DNA from 4 places in the Dysgonomonas sp. GY75 genome. Region 4 is predicted to be linked to each of the others. Evidence: riboswitches for the same ligand, from Rfam matches in the RefSeq annotation. Region 4 holds a riboswitch; each other region holds the start of a gene.

Region 1 (4,944 bases), on a different contig from region 4:
GGAGATATTTAGTATAGTTTCTTGCTTCTATAGTATATTTCTCTTTATCAATCGATACTTCATCTATTCTTGCTTCTTTTGTAGTGCCGTCATTTGAGGCATAAATAACAATGGACGAAAGTTCAGATGTATTGATTGGCTTTTTCCATGTTAAATCACCACTAATTTCGCCACCTTTCAAATTTACGTCCAGAAAAGCTATATCCGTAGGGAGAGTTTCAACAGAATTAAAAAAATCATTGTCATCATCACTACATGATATAAAAGAAAAAGTTAGTAGCGAGATTAAACAGAGAACATTGAATAATTTATTCATTTTCATAATAGATAATATTTTATTAAGTAAAAGAATGTATTTAATAATATGTTATTACAACTTAACAGTATGCTACTGTTCTATATAATTTAAAAACGATAGTTAGCTGATAAAGTAAATGACCGCCCCGGCATAGGATAATACTTAATGATCTGATAGTTTTTATTAGATAAATTAATCAGATTGAGCTGCACCCGTAATCTACTTTTATTTATATCAAAAGACTTATTTAAAGAAATACTATGATCTGTATATGATTCTATCTCATTATCAAGTATATTCTGATCCAATGCATATCTCTTACCCGATACGATTAAAGTATAAGCTATATTTATCCATGGGTTCTCCAGGCTTATAGCACCTGAACCATAGTGTCGCGGAGTATACGGTATCTGGTCTCTATAATTTTTACTTTCTTGGTCAGTAATGTCGATAACTTTCTGGTAGCTGTAATTTCCGGTTAATTCGATAGATAACTTTCTGCAAAGCTCACTATGCAGGCGTGTATTAATATCTAATCCGGTCATGTCTACTTTTCCATAATTACGCATTTTGAAAATATTCATAGTCGGGAAGGGTACAATCTTATCGTCTACCTTGTTTTTATATCCATCAGCAGATATACTTATAAGATCAACTTTGTTTGATATTTTCCCAACCCATGTCAATCCGGTATTGTATTGAGTAGCATATTCTGGTTTTAGGTTGATATTTCCCATTCTGATATAATACATATCGTCGAATGTAGGCACTCTGAATATTTTTTTATAAGATGCACGTAATCTTATGTTTGTCTTTAAAAAAGGTAGGTAAGAGAGGCTGATAGATGGAGTTATCTTCTTCTTATTATCAGGAACTTCTCCCGATTTGGCATCCTCTTTTACATATGTAGCCAACAGGCTACCGGTAATAGTGATATGTTTATTATTATATTGTGCGGCTAATGCGGTTAGGGATGAATTTCGGGAGGGACTGTCTATATCAGTAAAATTACTGTTAAGACGGTTTTGAAATACATCTTCGAAAAGGCTTATGGAGATATCCTCTATTGGCTTATATAAAATCCCTGCAGAGGCATAATATTCAAACTGGGTAATGCGGTCTTCTTGTTTGCTGCCTGATATATTGTTATTTAGAGCAAAATATTTGTAATATGTACGGCTAAATCTGGCCTGTGCCTTTAGTTCCAGTTTATGCGAAAGCGTGTTTTTGTAATAGGCTTGGGCAAAAAGATCCTTATTCCATACTCGTTCATCATTATCGTCTTTGTAAAAAATTACCGATCCTGGCAGGCCTCTTTCCGAATCCAGATAATTCACCTTGAAATTTAAATTTCCACCTTTACCCAAATTGCCATATAAATTAAGCTCCGTACGCCAGATACTTACGTCAGAATTTCTTCTTTTTCGTTCCTCGGTCTGTTCTGCATTTTTATATGTGAATTTATATCTGCCGTCTGCCCGTTCCCATCCGCTGTTAACGGAAATAGAAAATTGTTCGTTAATTTTATGGGCATAGTAAACCATTGGATTTAATAGTCCGAATGATCCCGTTTTGACCCCTGTGTTTAATGTATTTCGCTTAGTATCGAAAGCCGGTTGTAATGTTGTTATCTGGAGTACTCCGGCGGAAGCATAAGACCTTGCGGATTGAAAAATATCATCGGATTGTCCTATCGATAAAGAAATCATAGAGACATTATCCAGAGAAAAACGGCTTATGTCTATTTGTCCGGATTGTACATTACTCATTGTTATTCCATCATAACTTACTGCTGTATGCTGTGCCCCCATACCTCTGATAGATACCGTTTTCATGCCACCTATACCTCCATAATCTTTTATGCTGACGCCCGAGAATCTGCGTACAGCATCCGATACGGATAGTATGCCGATCCGTTCCATTTCGGCGTTGTCTATCACTTGCAGCGGTGTGGTTGAACGGGCAGCCGATGGCTTTATATGTGCAGATACTTCTACCTCCGATAGTTTTTGTGTCTTGATACTATCATTTGTTTGGGCCAGTAAGGATGTACAAGCGAAAGAACAAAAAAATAAAAAGGCAGAAAATAAAATTCTCATCTATGCAAAATATATCTTTTAGTATAATTGCAGCATCCGATAAGAACAAAGAAAAAGAAAGGTAATTGAATTCTTTTACGCATGTTTCTTAAGCCTTATTCCTCGAAAGCTGTCGAAAATATTTACTTTGCAGGTCTTCTGACTTACTCTTGCTTATATCACCTTCCCATTTTGCAACAGTGGTATTTTGATACAAACATTCCCAGAGCTTACAGCAGCGGGTCTGTTCAGGATTTGCACCTGATTCCCTTTTCATCCTTAATGGAACAAAGTAGTGCAAAGATACACAATATTATAGAAGATTTACTTTTTTGCGATAATTATTTGTGAGGAGTATTATAGAGCTTATCAGGAATAAGAGAGAATGTGATATAGAGGAAGAACTCATAAAAATCTCAAACATAAGAAAGGCAACCTCTCTTATATTTGAGATGGAAGATTGTTTTGAAAAAGCAAAACTAAAATTGAAATGTTTTTTTATCTATATTTCAACTTCTGTTTATTAGTCGGTCGGAATATCAATTCGCAGTGCATAAAAATAAGAATTACCTATCCATGTTTCGGATACAGTAGCCGAATTGCCTGCGTTACTGGTGCCAGCCTGTATAATATATTGAGTTTTCTCCTTTATGTTTACATAATGTAATATAAATGGAGTGGCATATGACTTTATACCCGTTCCGGCAGTCTTCTTCTCTGGATTGGCTCCGGCTCTGGATATGGTGGTGTAACTGCTTTGACTCGGTGTTTTTGAAGATAATAATATCCAATGATACATTCCTGTAAGTGAGGCATTCATGTTCGAATTGAATTTAGCAAATATCAGCCATTGTCCGGCAGGCAATTCAAGCATACCGTCAGATACCTGTACTGTGCTACTGGCAAAACCTTTGTTGTTGTTAATTGAAGTTGACTTTACAGTCCCTAAAGGCCTTAATGCTCCCCAGTATGCATCACCTTTATTATTGGCTGTAAGCAGATGTCCTTGATCCTGGGTGCCATCTGTATACTGGAACGTTCCGGTCATTCTGGTTCTTCCGCTTTCATTCATACTGAATGTATTGTTATTAATAGATAAGATGGCCGGTCGCATATCTACATACTTTCCTTTTATACTTATAACCGTATCGTTAACCATAAATTCCCGGGCGACGCGTATGTCCACAATCTTATTGTTTACTACAACCATTGTATCATTGATAATAAATTTTGCAGCAGGATTATGCTGTATCTTCAATTCGTTGTTATTCAGTTGTACAGTTGTGTTATCATCGAGCTTACCTCCTAGCCATAGCTCTTTGCCATTGGTATCTGTTAAGCCGTTTGCCCCTGATATCTTATTTGACAAAGCTACCCATTTGTTACCGTCCCAGAATTCGATAATATTATTCGTTGAATTATAGATAACCAGCCCCGCAGACTCAGGATTACTCGTTAATGAGTGTGTTGTTATCATATTATTTTTATTGGTATCTGGTATTCTCGGTAGACGTATACCTCCTTTTTTACTTTCTACTTCTACAATACAGAATTTCTCGGGTTCTTTATCCGTCCCTATAACTATTTGTCCTTTGGTAGAACCTATGGCTAATATTGTAAAAATGGGAATAAGGATATATCTATGTTTCATAATGTAAATAGTTTTGTGTTTGTAAATTATATCAAAATACTATGGCTTATTTTTCAAAGATCATATATATTCATTTTATATATGTATATCTTCTTTAAAAGATTTTATTTTCTATTATATATAATAAGGTGTTATTCGTCTTCATTATAATCTTCTATCATAATAGCAAAAAAATAAGGTTCTCCGAACTCTACCTTGGCTGCTCCGGTACCATCTTCTTCTACCAGCCATGTCTGATTGTTGGATGAACTGGCTACAACACAGATTTTTGTATTAGCAGATACATCGATCAGGTAAGTTAGTTCAGGTGACGATGTTGACGTTGCGTCTTCTACATCGGCGCCGATAGTTGCTGTCGGCACTGTTTGGCCCGGAATAAATATATGGGACCAGGTAAACATCTTCTGAGATGCATAGTTCGTCTTTGTTGCAAATTTAGAGAATATAAGCCATTTTCCCGGAGTGAGTGTCAGTGTGTCGGAAATGCATGGGCCACTTATATTTTGACTTGTATTTTGGATCCAGACAGTGCTTGTACCTGTTCCCGCCTTTTTAATTTTGCCTTTAAGATAAGTTTTACCCAATATCAGATCCGGTTTTAGCTTACCCCAAAAAGCAACACCGGATGCTTTGGAAATAAGTACCTTTCCGTTGATGTCGCTTTTGTTGTTATCATAATATAGCTGGCCATGTATATTTACACTGTCGTTTCGGACAAGCATACTATCATTTTTTACTTTTACTTTCAATTGATTTTCTATCGATACTTTGCTGCCTGTCTCCTTGACCTTTAGAGCTGATTTGTTTATTGTATATGAAGATGGTTTGGACCCGACAATCCTACCATTTACAACAAAAACCGTATCATTTACGGAGAATCCTCCGGGGTTACCCGCGCCGGTAGCAAATTCCAGATT
Region 2 (4,944 bases), on a different contig from region 4:
GTCAATTTGCAGCTTGCAACTAAATTATTTAAAATTTATATAATAAATAGTTTCAATCGCTACAATCAAAGCCACCATCAATATTTCAGTCCAGATATTTACCTGTACAGCTTTTTTCATATCGGCGGTAGTCAATTCTTTTTCTTTATATCCTATATAGGGCTTATCTACCAGTTCACCAAAATAGACGTTTGGCCCACCGAAACGACAACCCAGAATCCCGGCCAGAGCAGCTTCGGGATAACCCGAGTTAGGGCTGGCATGCTGTCCTCCAAACTTTTCGATAAAGGGGACCAACGATAGTCTACCACTAACTATAATCATCAGTAGAGAGGTAAGACGGGCGGGAATATAATTGGCGGCATCATCGATGCGCGCAGCCCAACAACCGAATTGTTTATATCGCTCGTTCTTATAACCGATCATCGAATCCAGCGTATTTATCATCTTATAGGCAAACATACCCGGAACGCCGAGTATCATATACCAGAATAGTGGAGCAATAACACCATCGCTCAGGTTCTCGGCCAATGTTTCCAATGCTGCCGTACGGATCTGCTGCGGCGATAAGCTAGATGTGTCACGTCCAACAATACGTGCAACTTGCATCCGGCCTTCTTCTACTGACGAATCTGCTGCAATAAACACTTTCTGAACTTCATCTATCAGCGTTTTTCCGGCAAGGCAATAAAATACAATAATTGTAGAAAATGCTATGGAAACCCAAGGGTGGATATCATTTAATCCTTCTGTTATAAAATAGATAAGAAAATAACACGCAAGGATAAGGACAATGGAAAACAAACCGCCTTTCAGCATCTTACTCTTACCTTTATTCAATATTTTTTCGCCCCATGCTATTATCTTACCCTTTGCTACCACTGTATGCGGCAACCAAGCAGGATCACCGATGAGTTTATCGATAATCCATCCCAGAACTAAGGGTAGTAGAATATATAGTAAATTCAAATCCATTTAGCTCCAATTTCAAGGCTTATTTTCAACTCTGAAATTCTGATACCCCCTTCACTAGTATCGTGTTCTCTTCAAATGACTGTGTGGCAATACGAAAGTAAGACTCATCCAGTCCATAAAAATTGGCAGCATCGCGAATTAGGATACCATATCCGTCTATAAGGTACTTTTTCAGTTCAGATGCTTTCCCATCTTCAAATTTACACAAAAAGAAATGTGTATCAGTAGATTGAACGACAATTTTTTCTATTTTTCTCAGAGACTCTTGCAATTGTATAGTATCTCGTAAATATTCTTTGATATTTATTGTTTCCAAGCCGCGATTCAACAAGAATTTCCCGGCTTCAATTGCTAATCCGTTTACAGACCACGGCATACGGTATTTTGCGACCCGAGCCAAAGTTTCAGCATATGCCGTAATATACCCTAACCGCAACCCGGGTATGGCAAAATGCTTTGTCATGGAATGCAATAATATCACATTCTTATATTGCGCCGCCTCTTCAATACTGAATAAGTCCCTGAGTGTGAAATGCTCATATGACTGGTCGATAACAATATATTGAGACGGATGATTTTCAATATATGCTTTCAGTATATTTTTATCCGTTACCGTACCCGTCGGATTGTTAGGATTGCAAAGCCATACCAAACGGGCATCCTGAGGTACTTCGCCGAGAGATGCAGACCAGTATATCGTATGATTGTTGATAGTTGCGGCATCGCCATATTCACTGAAAGTAGGGTATATTATTGCCGATTGGGTATTGTTAAACGCCTGAGCGATCAGATAAATGGCTTCCGTGGCTCCATTGGTCACACATATATTATCCGTATTAACCTTGTACTTCTCAGCCAACAATTCAACCAGAGAGGATGCGTCGGGTTCGGGATAAGAATGTATAGCACTGATATGAGCGCACAGATGCTCCTGCAAGGTGGATAAATCCTGCCCGCTGCGTATATTGGAACTGAAATTGCTTACAATCTTCTTTCCGTGAGTATATATATCATCGCCGTGTCCGAGTATCATGTCGTAATTAGTTAATTCGTAAATTAGCAGATTAGCAAATAGAGTTAAAAAATAATTTCATCATCAAATTTGCTAATTTTCGAGTTTGCTAATCAACTAATTATCCTATACACCAGCTCCATATCCACATGACTGCGCACATGGTCGGCTAGCTTATTGTATTGTTCTTCTTTAAACGCCTTGAAGTCGAATGGTGTATCCGACAGCTTTCCAATATAAGGAGCTAACAGATAATCAATGACAGCCCCGTTATCAAGAATGCCATGTATATATGTGCCAAAACATTTCTCATTCAGGAAATAGCCGTCAGTACGGCTGTCCTCCAATGTATTTAATGGCGAAAGGCTGGTATCTTCCACGGGAATAGTTGCCCCCATATGTATCTCATATCCTTCGCAAACGGTGTCGGAACCGAGAAAAGAAAACTTCACCTGACGGGTCACCTTTTCCCCTTCCATCTGTGTAGTTACAGGTAGCAAGCCCAATCCGGGCAGACGCTCAATATTGCTTTCCACATGATGAGGGTCACAGACCTCCTGCCCCATTATCTGATAACCACCGCAGATACCTACTACTGTAGCTCCGTTCTTATGGGCTTTCACAATACTTTGCGCTACACCATTACGACGCAGTTCGTACAGGTCATGCAGCGTGCTCTTGCTTCCGGGAATAAGTACAATATCCGCCTTTTCTATTTCATCCGTATTATTGGTATAATACAGATGCACGCGGGGATCACGTTCCAGCACATTGAAATCGGTAAAGTTGGATAGATGACGTAGCAAGACAACAGCCACATTCACCTTGCCATGTGTTGCCTGCAAGTTTTTGGTTTGCAGCATCACTGAATCTTCCTCCTCTATATATATATCTTTATAGTAAGGTACTACCCCGATAACAGGGATGCCACACAGGTCTTCGATCATTTTCACTCCCGATTCGAAAAGCCTGATATCACCCCGGAATTTATTGATAAGAATACCTTTTACATACTTGCGCTCTTCCTCGGTAAGTAACATTATAGAACCATACACCGAAGCGAATACTCCGCCCCTGTCTATGTCCGCTACCAATATTACATTAGCCCCGGCATGTATCGCCATCGGCATATTCACAAGGTCCACAGCCCGCAGATTGATTTCGGAGATACTGCCTGCCCCTTCCATCACAATAGGGTTGTACCGCCGGGCCAGACGGTCGAATGCATCATTTACTTCCTTCCGCAGTTCTTCGCGCCCTTCCACCCTGAAATACTCATAAGCATGCTGGTTTCCCACCGGTTTGCCATTTAACACGACCTGACAGACCTTATCGGTCGTAGGCTTCAGCAACAAAGGGTTCATATCGGTATGGCAGGGAACACCCGCAGCCTCGGCCTGAACGGCTTGTGCACGCCCTATCTCAAGCCCTTCGGGGGTAGCATATGAATTGAGAGCCATATTCTGCGCCTTGAATGGAGCCGGCTGATAACCGTCTTGCAGAAATATGCGACAAAAGGCCGATGTAATAATACTTTTACCTACATCGCTGCCTGTTCCCGCAAACATAATGGGATTGAGCCGTTTCGTCATTATTTTTGATCCTCTGATATTTTAATCCTTATGTATTTTAATATATCCCTGACCCCGGGGATATAAAAACCGAATATTTTGTCCGGCAGGTTTCCTGACTTGCTCTATCTTTGAACGGCCTTCCCATTTTCAGTAAACAGTTATCAGTTAACAGTTAACAGTTTTTTTTGACTGTTTACTGATTACTGTATCACTGATTACTGTGAAACAGTGGTATTTGGTATTGCTCAAAGACTTTTCAGCAACATTGCTAACTGATGACCGTTAACTGTTAACTGAATAGAGACCACAGTAGCGGGTACTGTTCCGGATTCTGACCGGATTCCCTTTTCATGTAAAAGACGAGTGTCTGTTTACATCACCAAAACAGTTACAAAGATAGCTTTTTATTGAGGTTATACAATACGAAAATTGTAACTTTGAAATTCTGTTAATCGAGATATATTATTAGAATGATAGAAATAAAGGTATCGGAGGAAATAAGGAAATCCTGCCCCGCTTTTGCCGGAGCAGCCATTTGTGCCAAAGTAAAGAATACCCCTCATAATGAAGATTTATGGAAACAGATAGACAAGTGTGTCGCTGAATACAAGAAAAATCACCAGATAGAAGATATAAAGAAGAATCCGGCTATCGCCGCTACCCGTGCGACATATAAAAAGCTCGGAAAAGACCCGAACCGTTATCGCCCCTCATCTGAAGCCCTTTGCCGCCGCATCGTCAGGGAATTACCCTTGTACCAGATAGATACATTGGTAGACCTTATTAATCTGGTCTCTATCCGTACAGGTTATTCTATCGGAGGATTCGATGCCGATAAGATAAAAGGCAACACGCTGACATTAGGTGTCGGGATGGCAGATGAGCCCTATGAAGGAATCGGGCGGGGTATGCTGAATATTGAAGGAATCCCCGTATATCGCGATGCTACCGGTGGTGTGGGAACGCCGACAAGTGACAATGAGCGGACAAAGATAGAACCAAGTACAACTAATTTTCTGGCTATCATAAACGGATATAGCGGAAAAGAGGGATTGGACGAAACCGTGAAATATATGCAATCTTTGCTGAAAGATTTTGCAGATTCGGATGGCGGGGAAATTATTTTCTTTTAGTCTTTTTTTTGAAGGGATCGCATAGAACTTTATCTATACATTAATGTTACAATTGAGTGTGCCCCATGGGCATTTACAAGTTACAAGAATAATTAATAATAAAGGATAGAACTTACAGATGAAAATGTATAAAAAAGTGTAAAGTTTGTCAAGTTTTGTGTTCAAGTAAGGGTGAAAAATTTTTCGCCCCTACAAGGAAAAGATAGGAATAAGGAATTTTTGTAAAAAGTGTAAAGTTTGTCAAGTTTTA
Region 3 (4,944 bases), on a different contig from region 4:
GCTGGAACGTACCAACGGCTTACCTGTATCGTAATCCTTGGAATTTACATAACTGTAGCCCAACCCTATACTCAGTCCTGCTCCGAGATATGAATTCACGGAGGTTTCGAATCCGTTTACACGAGCTCTGGATGAATTGGTGTATACCTGTTTTTTCTTTATCCCTTCATTCTTTTCGTCTTCGGTTATCGTTTCTGTAACATCCCTTGTCTGGATAATATTCTTTATCCGGTTAATATACCCTGTAACAGAAACTGTCAGAAAATCGTTGTGGTATTCAGTATTGAGTGAGTAATAGTTGGATGATTCCGGCTTCAGGTCAGAATTACCAAGGCTTAAAGTAGAACGTGTTATAGTCCTTGTATATAGTTCTTTCATATCAGGAGCGCGGAATCCGGCTGAATAAGATGCCCTGAAATTGAAATGGTCGAGTGAATACATTCCCGACAACTTTGGCGTAAGCCTGTTACCGAAAGCTTCATTATAAACATAGCGGAATCCCGGCACGAATTGCAGTTTGCTATCCAGCAGCTTTATCTCATCCTGCGCATATACCGAATATGTATATACATCTCTCGAACCGTCTTTTGTATCCGACTGGCTTTCGATATAGTCCAACTGGTATTGCGTTCCTACCGAAATACGGTTATATTTTCCTAAGTTGAATATACCTTTCAGATTGGCATCATAGTATTTTTGTCTTCTTTCTTTCGATTCATCTCCGTTTTTATAATTTCCATCATCCTTGATGTATTCACGGTAATATTCAAAATTGTCAGTATATAAGTCCAATGTAATTACAGCCAGATCTTTAAGCATATACCTTGCTCCCGCTCCTATATTGTAATCTTCATATTTCATATTATACGCATATGACGATACTGGTCTTTTCAGCTTCTTGTCATAGAGGCTTCCTTCTGCGTATATGCTTAGAGATTTAGCCGGCTTTACTGTGAATTTCTGACTCACCACATCAGAATAATTCGTGTTCACAGCCATTTTATCAGTATCTATCAACTTATCTCCCGATGTTTCCTGTGTGTTCAACTGCCAGCCATCGCTCTGGTTACGCTGAAAAGAAGTTGATGAGGACAGCCATTTGTAATTTATATCAGCGTTTATAGCCTGCGAAAATTGGCCATATTCGGCATAGCGGGTATCGGATGTTATATAGATGGATTCTTTAGGATTCTCAGTGATAATATTGATAACCCCTCCCATTGCCTCCGATCCATATAATGCAGATGCAGCACCTTTCAACACCTCTATACGCTTTACATTCTTCATATTTATCCGCGACAAGTCTGTATTACCCGATACATCTCCTGCCAGTTTCTTTCCATCTACCAATACAAGGATGTAACGATTGCTTAATCCGTTCATCTGCATATACGAACCCATAGCGTTAGTCATGAAAGAGAAGGATGGACTGATGGACATCATGGCATTTTCGAATGTAGGGACATTTATATTCTCCAGTTCCTTTTTGGTTATCATATCCATTGCTACAGGGGTATTCTTTAATCTGTTGTGCGTACCTGTACCTGTAACTACTACTTCATTAAGTTTCAGCGGGGATTTTTTTAAGACAAATAAGATATCCTCGCGGGAAGATGCAATATCAATCTTAGCTCCATTGTAGTCGAGTGTCGATGCTCTTAATCTGTGTTTGCCTTCGGGTACTCTCTGCAAACTAAACTCTCCGTTCTCGTCCGTCGAAGTTCCCAGTGTGGTATATTCGATCCATACACTGGCACCCGCAACAGGTTTCTCATTTTCATCCACGACTTTTCCCTTTAAGGTCATTTGAGCAAATGCCATGTTTACAATACAGCACAAGATGGCTGTAACCAATACTTTTTTTCTCATTAAAATGCGAAGTATAATGTTAGTAATTATATTCTTGGCCCCGAGAATATTTAATTTATTGTATGCTAGGCAGGTTTCCTGACTTACTCCATCTTTGAACGGCCTTCCCATTTTCAGTAAACAGTTAGCAGTTATCAGTAAACAGTCAAAAAAAACTGTTAACTGATTACTGTATCACTGATTACTGTGAAACAGTGGTATTTGGTCTTGTTCAAAGACTTTTTTCAGAAACATTGTTAACTGATGACTGTTAACTGTTAACTGAATAGAGCTTACAGTAGCGGGCACTGTTCCGGACTTTAACCGGATTCCCTTTTCATGTAAAAAGACGGATGCCTTTTTACATCACCTTAGCGGCGGCAAAGTTAATTTTTTTAAATATCAGAAAAAAGTATTTAAGGAAATAATTTGCAAGTATATTATTTTCTATACACCGATACGAGTTTCATATCCCATATTTTATACTTTTGCTGAAGAAAAAGAAAAATCATGGCATATACATCCCATCTCCTTATCTCGGCAATAGCATCCGGCTCCGGTAAAACTACAATTACTTTAGGTTTATTGAGGGCACTCCGAAACAGAGGTCTGAGTGTACAACCTTTTAAATGTGGACCGGACTATATAGACACCAAATATCATGTCCTGGCAGCAGGAACCGAATCAGTCAATCTCGACCTGTTCTTATCGTCAGAAAGCCATATGAAGTATTTGTATCGTAAATATTCATCGGGTAAAGATGTTTGCATTACCGAAGGTGTCATGGGACTATTCGACGGATACGACCGCATGAATGGAAGCAGTGCGCAAATAGCGGAGAAACTGGATATCCCTGTCATTTTAGTCCTGAATGCGAAGTCGATGGCTTATTCGGCGGCGGCCCTGCTTTATGGTTTCAAGAATTTCTCTGATAGGGTGAATATCGCAGGTGTCATTTTCAATTTTGTAGCTTCCGAAAGCCACTATAATTTCCTAAAAGATGCCTGTCACGATGTAGGACTTGAACCATTAGGCTATCTGCCCAAGAATACTGATATAGAAATTCCATCCCGCCATCTGGGATTGAATATCGACGAACAATACCGCTTCGATGATTTCGCGGACAAGGCTGCTGACCTGATAGAAAAGCATATAGATATAGATAAGCTCTTGGTCATTACTCGCAGAAATCAATCGGATATAGAGGCTGCAAAAGAGGAGCGCGTATCCTCACAGGATTTAAGAATCAGTGTTGCGAAAGATGCGGCATTCAATTTCATGTACCATGAAAATATCGAATACCTGAAAAGATTAGGCACAGTGTCTTATTTCAGCCCGCTGCACGACAAGCATCTGCCTGAATCTGATTTTGTCTATCTCCCCGGAGGATACCCGGAGTTATATCTTAGCGAATTAAGTAATAACCGGACAATGCAGGACAGTATCCGTCATTACATTGAAGCCGAAGGAAAAGTCCTCGCCGAATGTGGAGGCATGATGTACCTGTCTTCATCTATCTCCGATGAAAATGGTACTGAATACCCGATGGTAAACATTTTCGACCAAAAAGCCACAATGGAGAATATGAAGCTCAAACTGGGTTACAGACAATTCAAGTATAATGGTCTGTCGCTGAAAGGACACGAATTCCACTATTCCTCCATAAAAAGCGAACAACAAAGCGTTGTACAACAATACACAGCCAAAGGGCAAGTTACAGATACCAAACTGTTGCGTTACAAGAATGTTATCGCAGGCTATACACATCTTTACTGGGCAGATATGGATGATCTGATGGATCTATTTTAAGAAAAGAAACTCCTATGCATCTATTATTTAGTTATTATATTTGTAGAAATATATAACAAATGGCTATCGATATCATTCTTACCATAATAGGAGCAATTCTCATTATCACGGGCATAGTGGGTTGTATCATGCCCGTACTACCGGGTATTCCTCTCAGCTATGCAGGTATCTTTCTTTTACATCTGACGTCGAAAGTTGAATTTTCCACTCAGTTCTTAATCATATGGGCCATTGTTGTCATCATTGTACAAATACTCGATTTCTATATCCCGGTATGGGGTACCCAGAAATTCGGCGGAGGGAAGAAGGGTATTTGGGGTAGTGCGGTAGGGATTATCTTCGGTCTGTTCTTTCTTCAACCCTTCGGTATTATCCTTTTCCCGTTTCTAGGAGCCTTTATTGGAGAACTGATAGACGGCAAAGAACCAAAGCCCGCTCTTAAGGCCGGGTTTGGAGCTTTTATCGGATTTATGACCGGAACTGTAATGAAACTGGCTGTAGCTTTCATTCTTGCTTTTTACTTCTTCAAAGAGGTAATTGGTATCTTTTTCTGAAGCTTTTATAGACGGCACTCTCTTTTTAACATTTACATCCACATATCACCTAAATGTTAATTAACAGATTTAAAATACAACTAAGCTAAACGATCCCTATATTTGTATATTATAGAGAGCCCTTAATTAAAATTAAATCGTTATGCTAATGAAAAAACTAGTTCCTTTGTTTTCTCTGACAGCTATGGTACTGATAACGTCGTGCAACGGTCCGGAACCAACTGTAGAGAAGCCTTACAACCAAAGTATAAACATTACTCCTATCCCGCTCGAACTGATACAAAAGCAAGACACTTTCAAGCTTTCTAAGAGGATTGTTTTCGTCGCAGGCAATACAGATATAGAAAAGGTTGCTGCTTATTTTTCCGCAAAGATAAAGGCCTCAACCGGATATGACCTTAAAACAGTAAAAGACAAACCGGCTTCTGATTACATAAGCCTGAATATTGTACCCGACCTCACTCTCAATGATGAAGGATATACATTAGACATAACACATCAAGGTATAGATATACAGGCGAAAACGGCCCAAGGATTATTCTATGGTATGCAAACAGTTATGCAGTTACTGCCTGCCGAAATAGAAAGTCCTACCCTTATTAAAAATATAGCATGGAATATTCCGGCAGTAACAGTCAAAGATGAACCTCGTTTCAAATACCGTGGATTGCATCTCGATGTATGCCGCCATTTTGTTGATGTGGACTTTATCAAGAAGCAACTGGATGTATTA
Region 4 (4,944 bases):
TTGATTTTCTTTATCTCCTTCACACTCTTCTTCCGAAAAACCAGAGCTGCAATACAAATACCAATAGCCAGACAAAACAATAGCGAAGAGGTAAGAATAAAGTTATATACTGTATTCTGCAACAAGGATGATCCTTCGATATCACTCCCCTCTTCGTATATCCTGATGCAACCAAGCATCGTACGATAGGCATACAACCCGGGAATCATCGTTATACAGGCCGGAAGCGTAAATACAACAGGCGGTGTATGTATGCGATGAGCACAATATATACCGGCAAGCCCGATGAATACAGTTCCGCAAAGTGTAGATGCAACTAAACCATAATCCGATTGCAACAGCGCAAAACGGATACAATGCCCTACTCCTCCCAACAATCCTGCAATAAGCAAAGCTTTTCGGGGAGTCTCGAAAAGAAGGGCAAAACCTATTGCCACAAAAAAGCTCAGAAAAGCATCTCTTACTATATCGACTATCATCTCTAAAAATTATTAATACCTATCAATGACATACTCATAAACATGCCGATCGCTATACATAGCAAAATAAAGCCGCCGAATGCTCCACGCGCAATACCTGTGGGTATATACCCCTCCAGCAAATCTATAATACAATTAATCAACGGGACACCCGGTATCAGAAACAACACGGCTGTTGCTACCGATATATCGGGCGATAAACCACAACCGAACAATACATTCATGCCGGAGATCGTTGTAGTCATAAAAGCAGAACTTACAACGGCAACCATCAGATTAAAACCCTTCTTTACCATTTCCTGGCGCACCGTAAGCCCTATAAGTGACGCAACAAAGGCAAAAGCCCCATCCACCCAGTCGCCTCCGGCAAGCAAACACAAACAACCGCATGCTACCCCTATAAAAACACGTATCAGCCATACAGGATGTTTCGGTGCCACTTTTATCTCATTCAGGCAATTTTCGAGCTCATCCAACGATATTTTATTCTCGAAAAGATCCCATGTCAGCAAACTGGTATTGGTCAACACACCGAAATGTGCCCCGTGATGCCTCATCCGCCTGTTTCCGGTTACTGTATTTTCGGGATTTTCACGATCTGTAACCGTTACTGATACAGCAGTAAAGGTGAGAAGCATCTCCACTTTATAACAAGTCGTTTCGGCAATACGCTGCACATTCCGGTTTATACGTTCACAGTGAGCTCCCGATTCCAGAAGAATTGTACTTACCTCCAAAATCAGATCGGCAAATTTTGTTGCGGACATGCCTTTGTCCTTTGGCCAAACATTTTCCATTTTGTTCGCTTTATAAAATTAATCTGCGGGAGAATAAATAATTCCGTCGATACCTTAAATAGAGATTTCTGTTATGCATACATAACTAAAACAATGCAACTTTGACTGTTACACAAAACCGGCTCTATCCGAACATGAATTTTCACTTCTCCGACTTGCCTCTAATCCTCGAAAGACAAAATCATACTATTACTGGCAGGTCTTCTGACTTACTCTTGCTCCGTGCAGCCTTCCCGATAGACAGTTGTCTGTCGACCAGTGGCATTGGGTATCGCCCGGAACAACATCAATGAATGTTAACTGATGACTGTTAACTGTTCACTGAAAAGAGTTTACAGCAGCGGGTCTGTTCAGGACTTGCACCTGATTCCCTTTTCATTACTTATCCGAAGATGCGGACTTGTAACACCAATAATTGGATACAAAGTTGGAATAAAAAATTGAAATAATAATATATTAAGAAAGTATTTTTTCTGTAACTATCGGTAAATCATCCGGAATAAAGATAAATTAATATTATAAATTAAACTATTTAGAAAACTTTTCAACAATATTAAAAATTTATTTATCTGATAATATGAAACTTAAAATTTATTTTGGAAAACTTCAGCATTATTTTAAGATAAATAAATCTCATTTTTGAAAACCATATAAAAAAAATAATCTACCTTTGTTGTCATATACGGTTCTGAAATAAAATCGGATGAAAAGGGAATCAGGTGTAAGTCCTGAACTATCCCCGTAGCTGTAAATTTCAAGAAAAAGTTAGGCTCTCACGCCACTGATCAACAGACAACTGAATATTGGGAAGGCGCCTAGCAGAGAAATGAGTCAGAAGACCTGCCGTGTATACATTCGTAGCTTTCGGGAGAAAAGCGATAGAATAGAATATGCGGTGACTTTACATCATTAATCTCTCTTCGCCTATTTTGGTCTCTATCCCCGTCAGTTACATTGAAACAATGTATCATTAATTAACAATTGACGACGCGAAAGCGTGTCGAATACTTTCTTTTACTTATAACATAATACAACCATGATCCAGACAGTCGTAAAAAGAGACGGGCGCATCGTCGGCTTCAATGAAGAAAAGATAATGGCAGCCATTCGCAAAGCCATGTTACACACCGAACAAGGAGAAGACTCTTCCCTGATAAGACGCATCACGGATTTTATCTCTTGCCAAGGCAACGAGCAAATGACCGTAGAGCAAATTCAGGACATGGTAGAAGTGGAACTGATGAAAAGTCCACGCAAGGAAGCGGCCAAGAAATATATCGCTTACCGCGACCAACGCAATATTGCCCGAAAAGCCAAGACCCGGGACATGTTTCTCGAAATCATAGAGACCAAATCGAATGATATCACACGCGAAAATGCCAATATGAATGCCGATACCCCGGCAGGAATGATGATGAAATTTGCAAGTGAAACAACCAAGCCTTTTGTCGACGACTACTTGCTGCTACCGGAGGTAAAAGAAGCTGTCCGCCGAAATTATTTACATATTCATGACAAGGATTATTATCCGACCAAAAGCCTCACCTGCGTACAACACCCGCTAGATAAGATACTTCAGCATGGATTCAATGCCGGACATGGCGAATCACGCCCGGCTAAACGTATTGAAACTGCAAGCATGCTCGGCTGTATATCTATGGAAACAGCCCAGAATGAAATGCATGGCGGCCAATCCATCCCTGCGTTCGATTTCTACCTGGCACCTTTTGTCAGACGCAGCTTTATTGAAGAGATAAAAGTGCTGGAACAGATAAATGGTCTTGACTATAAACATCTTTATGAGATTTCGATAGAAGATTATCTATCAAAAGACCTGACCGGGTTGCAGAATGACGAAAGAATTATCCAACATGCCATAAACCGCACAGTGAGCCGCGTACATCAGTCGATGGAAGCCTTCATCCATAACATGAACACCATACACTCCCGGGGAGGCAATCAGGTGGTATTCAGTTCTATTAATTATGGAACGGATACTTCTGCCGAAGGAAGATGCATCATGCGGGAACTGTTAATAAGCACAGATGAAGGCGTGGGCAACGGAGTAACAGCCATTTTCCCCATACAGATATGGAAAAAGAAGCGGGGAGTAAGCTATTTACCAACAGACCGGAATTACGATTTATACCAACTGGCATGCAAGGTGAGCGCACATCGTTTCTTCCCTAACTTCCTGAATCTGGACGCGACATTCAACCAGCATGAAGAATGGAAGGAGAGCGATCCCCGCCGTTTTGAGTACGAGGTGGCAACAATGGGTTGCCGTACCCGCGTATTTGAAAACCGTTTTGGAAAGAAAACATCGGTAGGCAGAGGCAACCTTTCTTTCTCTACACTTAATCTGGTGCGCATTGCTTTGGAATGCAGAAACATAGAAAACGAGAAGGAAAGGATCGACTGCTTTTACAGGAAACTGGATCAGATGCTCGATCTGGCCGCTCTCCAATTGCATCGCCGCTTCGAGTTCCAAAAGACAGCCGCTCCCAAACAGTTTCCTTTGTTAATGTCGGTGCTATGGGAAGGTTGCGAGCAGCTGGCAGGCGAGGATACAATAGAGAAAGTTATCAATCAGGGTACACTCGGCATAGGTTTCATCGGGCTTGCCGAGGCTTTGGTCGCCCTTATAGGCAAGCACCATGGAGAAGATGAAAATGCGCAGAAACTAGGTCTGGAAATGATAACATATATGAGAGACCGGGTAAATGAGTATTCCGATAAATATCAGCACAACTATAGTGTACTGGCGACTCCCGCTGAAGGACTTGCCGGACGGTTTACAAGGCGCGACAAAAAAGATTTCGGACTTATTGAAGGAATTACAGACCGGGAATATTATACAAACTCAAACCATGTACCTGTATATTATTCATGCAGCGCACATCAGAAAGCCAAGATCGAAGCTCCTTATCACGATCTTACACGTGGCGGGCATATATTCTATGTCGAAATGGATGGTGACGCAACTCATAATCCCGAAGCCATTATGACTGTCGTAGATATGATGGACAAATACAATATCGGCTATGCTTCGGTGAACCATAACCGGAACCGTTGCCTGAAATGCGGATACGAAAATGCAGCTACACAAATAAATGAGTGTCCTCGTTGCGGAAGCTTGCAAATAGACCGCCTGCAACGCATAACAGGCTATCTGGTGGGTACTACCGATAGATGGAATAGCGCGAAACTTGCTGAACTTAACGACCGCATCGTCCATGAATAATAATATATCAATACTGGATATCATACACGACACCACCGTAGATGGCCCCGGATTCCGCACGGCCATCTACGCTGCCGGATGCACACACCTTTGCAAAGGATGTCACAATTCCCATTCGTGGAATATCGACAATGGTAAAGGATACTCCATTGATAGCCTACTGGAGGAGGTTAAAGAAGCGGAGTTTGCAAATGTGACTTTTACAGGAGGCGACCCTTTTATGCAAGTAGAAGAATTTACAGAACTGGCCCGACGGATCAAATCTGAAACAGATAAAGATATCTGGTGTTACACCGGGTATATATATGAGCAAATCATAAGGTCAGAAAGGCTATCCCGGATACTTCCCTATATAGATGTACTTGTAGACGGGCGATATGTTGAATCACTGAAAGACGAATCCCTTATCTTCAGAGGCAGCAGC

The links. A riboswitch is a leader RNA that binds a small molecule or an ion and turns the genes downstream of it on or off. The one in region 4 is predicted to bind cobalamin.
Region 1: it holds a riboswitch for cobalamin, as region 4 does, so the genes downstream of both, IR083_RS19495 (TonB-dependent receptor plug domain-containing protein) here and IR083_RS16225 (anaerobic ribonucleoside triphosphate reductase) in region 4, are expected to answer to the same signal.
Region 2: it holds a riboswitch for cobalamin, as region 4 does, so the genes downstream of both, IR083_RS20600 (cobyric acid synthase) here and IR083_RS16225 (anaerobic ribonucleoside triphosphate reductase) in region 4, are expected to answer to the same signal.
Region 3: it holds a riboswitch for cobalamin, as region 4 does, so the genes downstream of both, IR083_RS04690 (TonB-dependent receptor) here and IR083_RS16225 (anaerobic ribonucleoside triphosphate reductase) in region 4, are expected to answer to the same signal.

The regions. Positions count from the first base shown of each region.
Region 1 is NZ_JADCLQ010000052.1:16,291-21,234, forward strand. It holds gene IR083_RS19490 (YncE family protein) at 1-322, opposite strand, end outside; gene IR083_RS19495 (TonB-dependent receptor plug domain-containing protein) at 406-2,397, opposite strand; cobalamin riboswitch at 2,508-2,684, opposite strand; gene IR083_RS19500 (hypothetical protein) at 2,900-4,027, opposite strand; gene IR083_RS19505 (hypothetical protein) at 4,159-4,944, opposite strand, start outside.
Region 2 is NZ_JADCLQ010000052.1:294,562-299,505, reverse strand. It holds gene cbiB (adenosylcobinamide-phosphate synthase CbiB) at 25-975, opposite strand; gene IR083_RS20605 (aminotransferase class I/II-fold pyridoxal phosphate-dependent enzyme) at 1,001-2,008, opposite strand; gene IR083_RS20600 (cobyric acid synthase) at 2,101-3,579, opposite strand; cobalamin riboswitch at 3,646-3,960, opposite strand; gene IR083_RS20595 (B3/4 domain-containing protein) at 4,032-4,694, shown strand.
Region 3 is NZ_JADCLQ010000009.1:83,963-88,906, forward strand. It holds gene IR083_RS04690 (TonB-dependent receptor) at 1-1,869, opposite strand, end outside; cobalamin riboswitch at 1,920-2,237, opposite strand; gene IR083_RS04695 (cobyrinate a,c-diamide synthase) at 2,359-3,657, shown strand; gene IR083_RS04700 (DUF456 domain-containing protein) at 3,717-4,211, shown strand; gene IR083_RS04705 (family 20 glycosylhydrolase) at 4,360-4,944, shown strand, end outside.
Region 4 is NZ_JADCLQ010000038.1:70,787-75,730, reverse strand. It holds gene IR083_RS16235 (threonine/serine exporter family protein) at 1-479, opposite strand, end outside; gene IR083_RS16230 (threonine/serine exporter ThrE family protein) at 482-1,276, opposite strand; cobalamin riboswitch at 1,453-1,704, opposite strand; cobalamin riboswitch at 1,943-2,139, shown strand; gene IR083_RS16225 (anaerobic ribonucleoside triphosphate reductase) at 2,313-4,520, shown strand; gene nrdG (anaerobic ribonucleoside-triphosphate reductase activating protein) at 4,513-4,944, shown strand, end outside.